Linked DNA regions of Tunturibacter psychrotolerans. The protein of the gene in region 1 interacts with the protein of each later gene in a pairwise test. Links are inferred from orthologs where the notes say so. Each region holds a gene or a part of one and is shown on either strand. Other genes may lie near its edges. The genes, in order: rho and hfq.

The links.
Region 2: the proteins of rho (region 1) and hfq interact in binary tests that used the Escherichia coli proteins (3 or more experiments, as listed by UniProt). The link is inferred for Tunturibacter psychrotolerans from one-to-one orthologs.

Annotation. Positions count from the first base shown.
Region 1 is NZ_CP132942.1:4,248,847-4,252,084, forward strand. The notes cover bases 282-3,204. They hold rho (transcription termination factor Rho), read right to left. Parts: upstream 2,407-3,204; coding sequence 1,156-2,406; downstream 282-1,155. Other genes in these bases: ribD (bifunctional diaminohydroxyphosphoribosylaminopyrimidine deaminase/5-amino-6-(5-phosphoribosylamino)uracil reductase RibD), read left to right, coding at 282-417; RBB77_RS17855 (riboflavin synthase), read left to right, coding at 422-1,081; RBB77_RS17865 (DNA-directed RNA polymerase subunit omega), read right to left, coding at 2,582-2,803. In the rest of the region: more of ribD, read left to right, coding at 1-281. UniProt on the Escherichia coli protein: Facilitates transcription termination by a mechanism that involves Rho binding to the nascent RNA, activation of Rho's RNA-dependent ATPase activity, and release of the mRNA from the DNA template.
Region 2 is NZ_CP132942.1:2,163,074-2,166,277, forward strand. What follows is about bases 1-2,889. They hold hfq (RNA chaperone Hfq), read left to right. Parts: upstream 1-1,227; coding sequence 1,228-1,551; downstream 1,552-2,889. Other genes in these bases: RBB77_RS08990 (DegT/DnrJ/EryC1/StrS family aminotransferase), read right to left, coding at 1-975; hflX (GTPase HflX), read left to right, coding at 1,585-2,889. In the rest of the region: more of hflX, read left to right, coding at 2,890-3,009. UniProt on the Escherichia coli protein: RNA chaperone that binds small regulatory RNA (sRNAs) and mRNAs to facilitate mRNA translational regulation in response to envelope stress, environmental stress and changes in metabolite concentrations.

The DNA.
Region 1 (3,238 bases):
CCAAACCTGCTGATCTTGTGCAGCAAAACCGCGCCAAGCGCAAAAATCACTGCCCTCACAGATCTCGGCGCACTGGTCGAGACCATCCCCGACCACGCTGGCCGCCTCAGCCTGCCCACAGTCCTCACCGCTCTCGCCGAACACAACATCCTCAGCCTGCTACTCGAGTGCGGCTCCCACCTCAACGGCGCCTTCCTCCAGCAAAACCTCGTCGACAAGGCCGTGCTCATCTACGCCGAGACCGAACTAGGCGACCAGGCCATCCCCTTCGCCCAGGGCATCGCCTCCCCTTATCTCTTCGAAGAGTCCCTGCACCGCATCACCCGCGCCAACTACGGCCCGGACACCTGCGTAACCGGCTACCTCCACGAACCTTGGCGCACTCAAGTCGCACCGCCATCGAAAGCGATAAGCTAAAACCATGTTCACTGGACTGATCGAGACCACCGGCACGCTTCTGGCCATCACGCCGACCGCAGGTGCCACGCGCATCACCATCGCCTCGCCCACGCTCACCGCGCGCCTCAACACAGGCGACAGCATCGCGGTCAACGGTGTCTGTCTCACTGCGCTCAGCATCGAGCCCAACGCCTTCCCCCCGCGCTTCTCCGCCGACCTCGCAGCCGAGACCATCGCTCGCACCACCCTCACCCACCTGCGTCCCGACGCCACCGTGAACCTCGAGCTCCCCACTCCAGCAGGCTCGCCACTCGGTGGTCACGTCGTTCAGGGCCACGTCGACGGTACCGCCACGCTGCTGTCGCTCACCCCCATCACGCCAGATCAACCCGAAACCGACTGGCGCCTCCGCATCCAGCTACCCGATTCACTCACCCGCTACGTCGTTCCCCAGGGCTCCATCACCATCGAAGGTATCAGCCTCACTGTCGCCTCTATCACTGGCAGCGTGGTCGAGGTTGCCATCATCCCCCACACCTACGCCGCCACCAGCCTTCACACCCTCACCCCGGGCTCCCCACTGAACATCGAGGTAGACGTCCTCAGCAAATACGCCGAACGCCAGCACTCCTCAGAAAAATTCACCCTCACCGAGGAGTACCTCATAGCCAACGGTTACTAATCAGGTACGAGAGCGCAAAAACAAAAGCGCAGCTCCTGAAGAGCTGCGCTTCGTTGCCTTCAAAGTTCGTAGAACTAGATCGAACTCATGTTGTGCAGAAACTCCTGATTGTTCCGCGTCTTCGCCAGCTTGTCGGTCAACAACTCCATCGCCTCAACCGGCGACAAAGGATTGAGAACCTTCCGCAGAATCCAGGTTCGCTGCAGATCCTCTTTCGGAATCAGCAACTCTTCCTTACGAGTACCGGAACGCTGAATGTCGATCGCCGGAAACACACGCTTATCCACCAGCTTGCGATCCAGAATCACTTCCATGTTGCCGGTTCCCTTGAACTCTTCGAAGATGACTTCATCCATTCGCGAGCCGGTATCGACAAGCGCAGTCGCGATGATCGTGAGCGAACCGCCCTCTTCGATGTTGCGAGCCGCACCAAAGAACCGCTTTGGTCTCTGCAGCGCATTCGAATCCACACCGCCTGAGAGCACCTTGCCCGAAGGTGGAACGATCGTGTTGTAAGCACGCGCCAGACGAGTGATCGAGTCCAGCAGAATCACCACATCGCGCTTGTGCTCCACCAACCGCTTTGCCTTCTCAATCACCATCTCGGCAACCTGCACGTGTCGCGCCGCTGGCTCATCGAAGGTCGACGAAATCACCTCGCCCTTCACCGACCGCTGCATGTCGGTGACCTCTTCCGGACGCTCATCGATCAGCAGAACGATCAGCACAACTTCAGGGTGATTCGCGGTGATGCTGTTCGCGATCGACTGCAGCAACATCGTCTTACCGGTACGCGGCGGAGCCACAATCAACCCACGCTGCCCCTTGCCCACCGGAGTCAGCAGGTCCATCACACGGCCTGAGATGTGCTCGCGAACGGTCTCCATCTTCACCCGCTCCTGCGCATACAGGGGGGTCAGGTTGTCGAACAAAATCTTGTTGCGCGTCTCTTCCGGCGATTCGAAGTTGATTGCCTCGATCTTCACGAGAGCAAAATACTTCTCGCCCTCATGCGGAGGACGGACATTGCCACTAATCGTGTCACCAGTTTTCAGGTCAAATTTACGGATCTGCGAAGGAGACACATAGATGTCATCGGGACCAGGCAGGTAGTTGTAATCGGGAGAGCGAAGGAAGCCGTACCCATCAGGCAGAATCTCGAGCACTCCTTCAGCGAAGATGTGCCCCTCTTTTTCACTCTGCGCCTGCAGAATCTTGAAGATAAGGTCCTGCTTGCGGAGGCCGCTGGTTCCAGCAATGTCGAGACCGCGCGCCAGTTTACCCAGCTCCGCGATATTGTGTTCTTTTAACTCTGAAATAGTCATGTTTTACCTGGAAATTTTGAATTTAGGAGGGATTGTTTGAAACTGAGGCGGGATTCTGCTTGACGGGGGGTCGTGCGGAAGGCCACATGCGTTTTGATGTGATTGAACTGCAGATGGGTGAGAGAGGGGATTAGAGGTTTTGGAGTGAAAGCTGGCGAAGTGAAACAGCCGCGCGTTAAGCTGCGCGGCGCTCTTGCAATTGTACCTTTTCTACGACAGACTCGCCAGATTCATCCATAGGGATGGTGTCTTTGAAGCGATCAAGAACTTCGTTGGTAGTGTCCTGCAAACGAGTGTTCGGCTTATGCAGCTTCCGCGTCGCCTTCGACGCCAGCTGACAAAGCTCGTAGCGGTTGTTCACGTGCGTGAGAGCTCCAAAAATAAGATCCGAGCGCATAGTTTCTCCCTTTCAATTTCCGAGCGGAAGCGTCTTATTAGCGCTAACTCGCCCGAAATCATTCAAATGTGGCAACTAATCTTCAAGACTGCTGCCGTGATTAAGCCTCATACATTAGACGCAAAGAGTCTCTTCGGGGACTCTGCAATTCGTCAGAAATCTCAACTTCTTGATATCTGACATATTGCATCTCCTAGCCCCAAAACTGCCAAGCTAGCTAAGTTAATGTTCCTAGCCGAATCTGTCTCTTCCGTAGGATTCAGCGCTCGCCGCGCCCATGGTGTGAAACAAGAAGCCTGCCAGAAACTGGCAAACCGTGAGTTGATCGCTGATCGCTCGATTCGTAATTCAGAATCTCTGACGAACCCCTAGCAAACTGCGACTTCAAGGAAAGTAAACTGTTCGACGCTTAAGGTCAATACTTTTTTCGGGAAC
Region 2 (3,204 bases), 2.1 Mb from region 1 along the record:
TTTTTGTTCTGTTAGGTAGCTGCGGAGTTCGTCGCGGCGGGGAGCGCGGATGACGTATTGATGAAACACGTGTCCGGCGCGCGGGTCGGTGATGGGGAGGACGACTCCTTCCTTTGCCGTGTCGGCAGTGAGGTTCGCTTTGCGGAGGAGTTGATCGTAGAAGAGAGCGTGCTCGCGGCGCTGCTGGTTCCACTTGGGCAGGTAGCGGAGTTTGACCTCGAGGACGGCAGCCTGAATGGAGTCAAGGCGGGAGTTCCAGCCGATCTCCTCGTGATAGTACCGGCGGCGCATGCCGTGGGCGCGGAGGATGCGGGCGTGGTCGTCAATCGCGGCGGACGTAGTGGTGACGAGGCCGGCGTCTCCCATGGCGCTTAGATTTTTAGTGGGATAGAAGCTGAAGGCGGCGGCATCGCCGAGGGCTCCTGCGGGGACTCCGTTCCATGTGGCTCCGAAGGCCTGCGCGGCGTCTTCGATGAGGAGGAGGTCGTGACTTTGTTTCAGCGTGGTGAATTGGTCCCAGTCGGCGCACTGGCCGTAGAGGTGGACGGGGAGGACGGCCCTGATGTTTTTGGTTGGGCTGGAATGTAAAAGCTCTTCCACCGAGACCGGGGAGAGGTTGAATGTAGTGGGGTCAATGTCAGCTAACAGAGGTGTTGCGCCGCAACGGAGGATAGCGCTGACCGTGGCGAAGAAGCTGAAGGGGGTTGTGATGACGGCGTCGCCGGGGCCGACGTTGGCAGCGGCCAGGGCGAGCCAGATGGCATCCGTGCCGCTAGCGCAGCCGATGGCGTGGGGCACGGCACAGACGACGGCTGCAGCGAGCTCGAAGCTGGTGACCTGGGGGCCGAGGATAAAGTGCTGCGAGGCGCATACAGCTTCGATGGAGTTCAGTATTTCCTGCCGGAGGGTAGCGAACTGGCGGGAGAAGTCAAGCATTGGAACGGGTTGCGAGTTACGGAGGGTCACATTTGCCATGGTATATCGCTCGTATGTAGCTGTGGGGACAGCGCCAGACTTTCATTCTGCATTGCAATGCGTCTAACGAAGTATTGCGTTCGTCTCTACAATGTGGCGAGGCAATTTGATTATTGCCGTGGATGCTCGTATTGTTGACAGTCTTGGCTTTAGGCTTAGCCGTTGGATGCGCTGAGTTTTGTTCTAAAGCCGATGGGTCACGGCAAACGCTCATTGCAGTATGAACATTTTTGGACAAAGGAGATCGGCCCCATGGAATCAAAGCCGGCACAGAACATTCAGGATACTTTTCTCAACACAGTGCGAAAAGACAAGAGTCCGATCACGATTTACCTGGTAAGTGGCGTGAAGCTAACGGGGAAGATTCGGTCGTTCGATAAATACTCCGTGCTGCTGGAGAACAACAGCCAGGAGCAACTGATCTTCAAACATGCGATCTCGACTGTAGTGAGTGGACGCGCGGGAGTACATGGCGATGTGCGGACCGACGTGAAGCCAGAAGTGCGGGCGTCGGTAGGTTCGGCTCCGGCTACTGGCGCGCCAGTACAAGAAGCGACAGGGACCCAAGGCCGTTAGCCGTTGACAACTGAAGGTGCGAAGATCGGTGGAGTGAAGCCCACGAGACGCAGTCTGGTCGAAGCGCAAGAGGCAGCGGCACGCCAGGCGCGGGGAGGTCTGTCGCAGGCGGAACGTGCAGTGTTGGTGGCTGTGGAGTTTACCGGTGAGCGGCGAAAGCTGACAGTGGCGGCGCGGCTGGCAAAGACTGCAGCGGCGGTTTCGGCTGGGACCGCATTGGAGGGTGGTGATTCTGTTTCTGCCCCGAAAGGTGCCGCGGACCTCGACTTTGATGCTTCGCTCGCAGAGTTTGAAGAGCTTGCGAGGAGCGCGGGCGCCGAAGTCGCAGCCACCCTCATCCAGCGTCGGCCGAGGCCCGATCCGGCGACACTGGTAGGGCACGGAAAGCTTGAGGAGATCGATGGCGTGATTGCCTCGACGGGGGCAGATCTGGTGCTGTTCGATCATGATCTTTCGCCGTCGCAGTTGCGAAACCTTGAGGCGAAGTTGCCGTGCCGAGTGATTGATCGAACGCAGTTGATTCTGGATATCTTTGCAAGACATGCACGGACGCGAGAGGGCCAACTGCAGGTGGAGTTGGCGCAACTGGAGTATCAGCTGCCCCGGCTGGCTGGACGCGGCAAGGCGATGTCCCAGTTGGGCGGTGGTATCGGTACACGCGGGCCAGGTGAAACGCAGCTAGAGACGGATCGACGGAAGATCAATCTGCGGATCGATCACGTGAAAGAGCAACTGGAGTCGGTGCGGCGAATTCGCCGGCAGCAGAGGCAGCGAAGAGAGGCGGTGCCGGTGCAGGTGGTTGCGTTGGTGGGCTATACCAACGCGGGCAAGAGCACGCTCTTCAATGCGTTGACCGAGGCGGGGGTGTTGGAGTCGTCACGGATGTTTGCGACGCTCGATCCTAAGCTTAGGCAGTTGACACTCCCTTCGCGAAGGAAGATTTTGCTCTCGGATACGGTGGGATTTATTCGTAACCTGCCACACACGCTGGTGACCAGCTTCCGGGCGACGCTGGAGGAGGTGGAGCGAGCGGAACTTCTGCTGCATATTCGCGATGCGTCAAGTCCGATGGTGGAAGAACAGAAGACGCAGGTCGAGAAGGTGCTCGCCGAACTGGATGTTTCGAAGAAACCCGTGATTGAGGTGCTGAACAAGATCGACCTGGTCGGGGACCACGAAGGTATGCCCATGGGAGCGCCCGGAAGCGTGGCCGTATCTGGCCTGAAGAAGCTGGGGCTCGATCATTTGATGGCAGCGATCGATGCGGCGTTGGTAGTGGATCCGCTGGTTGAGATGCAGTTTCGCCTGCCTCAGTCGGAGGGGGCGGTGTTGGCTGCGCTGGAAGCTGGAGCTGTCGTCGAAGGGAAGCGCTTTGAGGGAAATCTGGCCTTTGTTACGGCACGAGGGCCGGCTTCGTTGCTGAACAGGTTTAGGAGATTTCGTGAAAAGGTTCGTTGAGCCCAGAAAAGCCTCTTAACTAGCATAGGCCGCCTGATGGGGAGCGGAGGTGGTGTCCCCAATCACGCGACCTATGTGACCCAGATCTTAGGGTCCAGGTGGTACTTGTCAGTCTAGTCCTTTGGTTCAGGAAGTCAAAGGGAAGTTGAAATTATCTGCACTGAGGCTGGGCTACGGCAATTGCGCGAATATCGT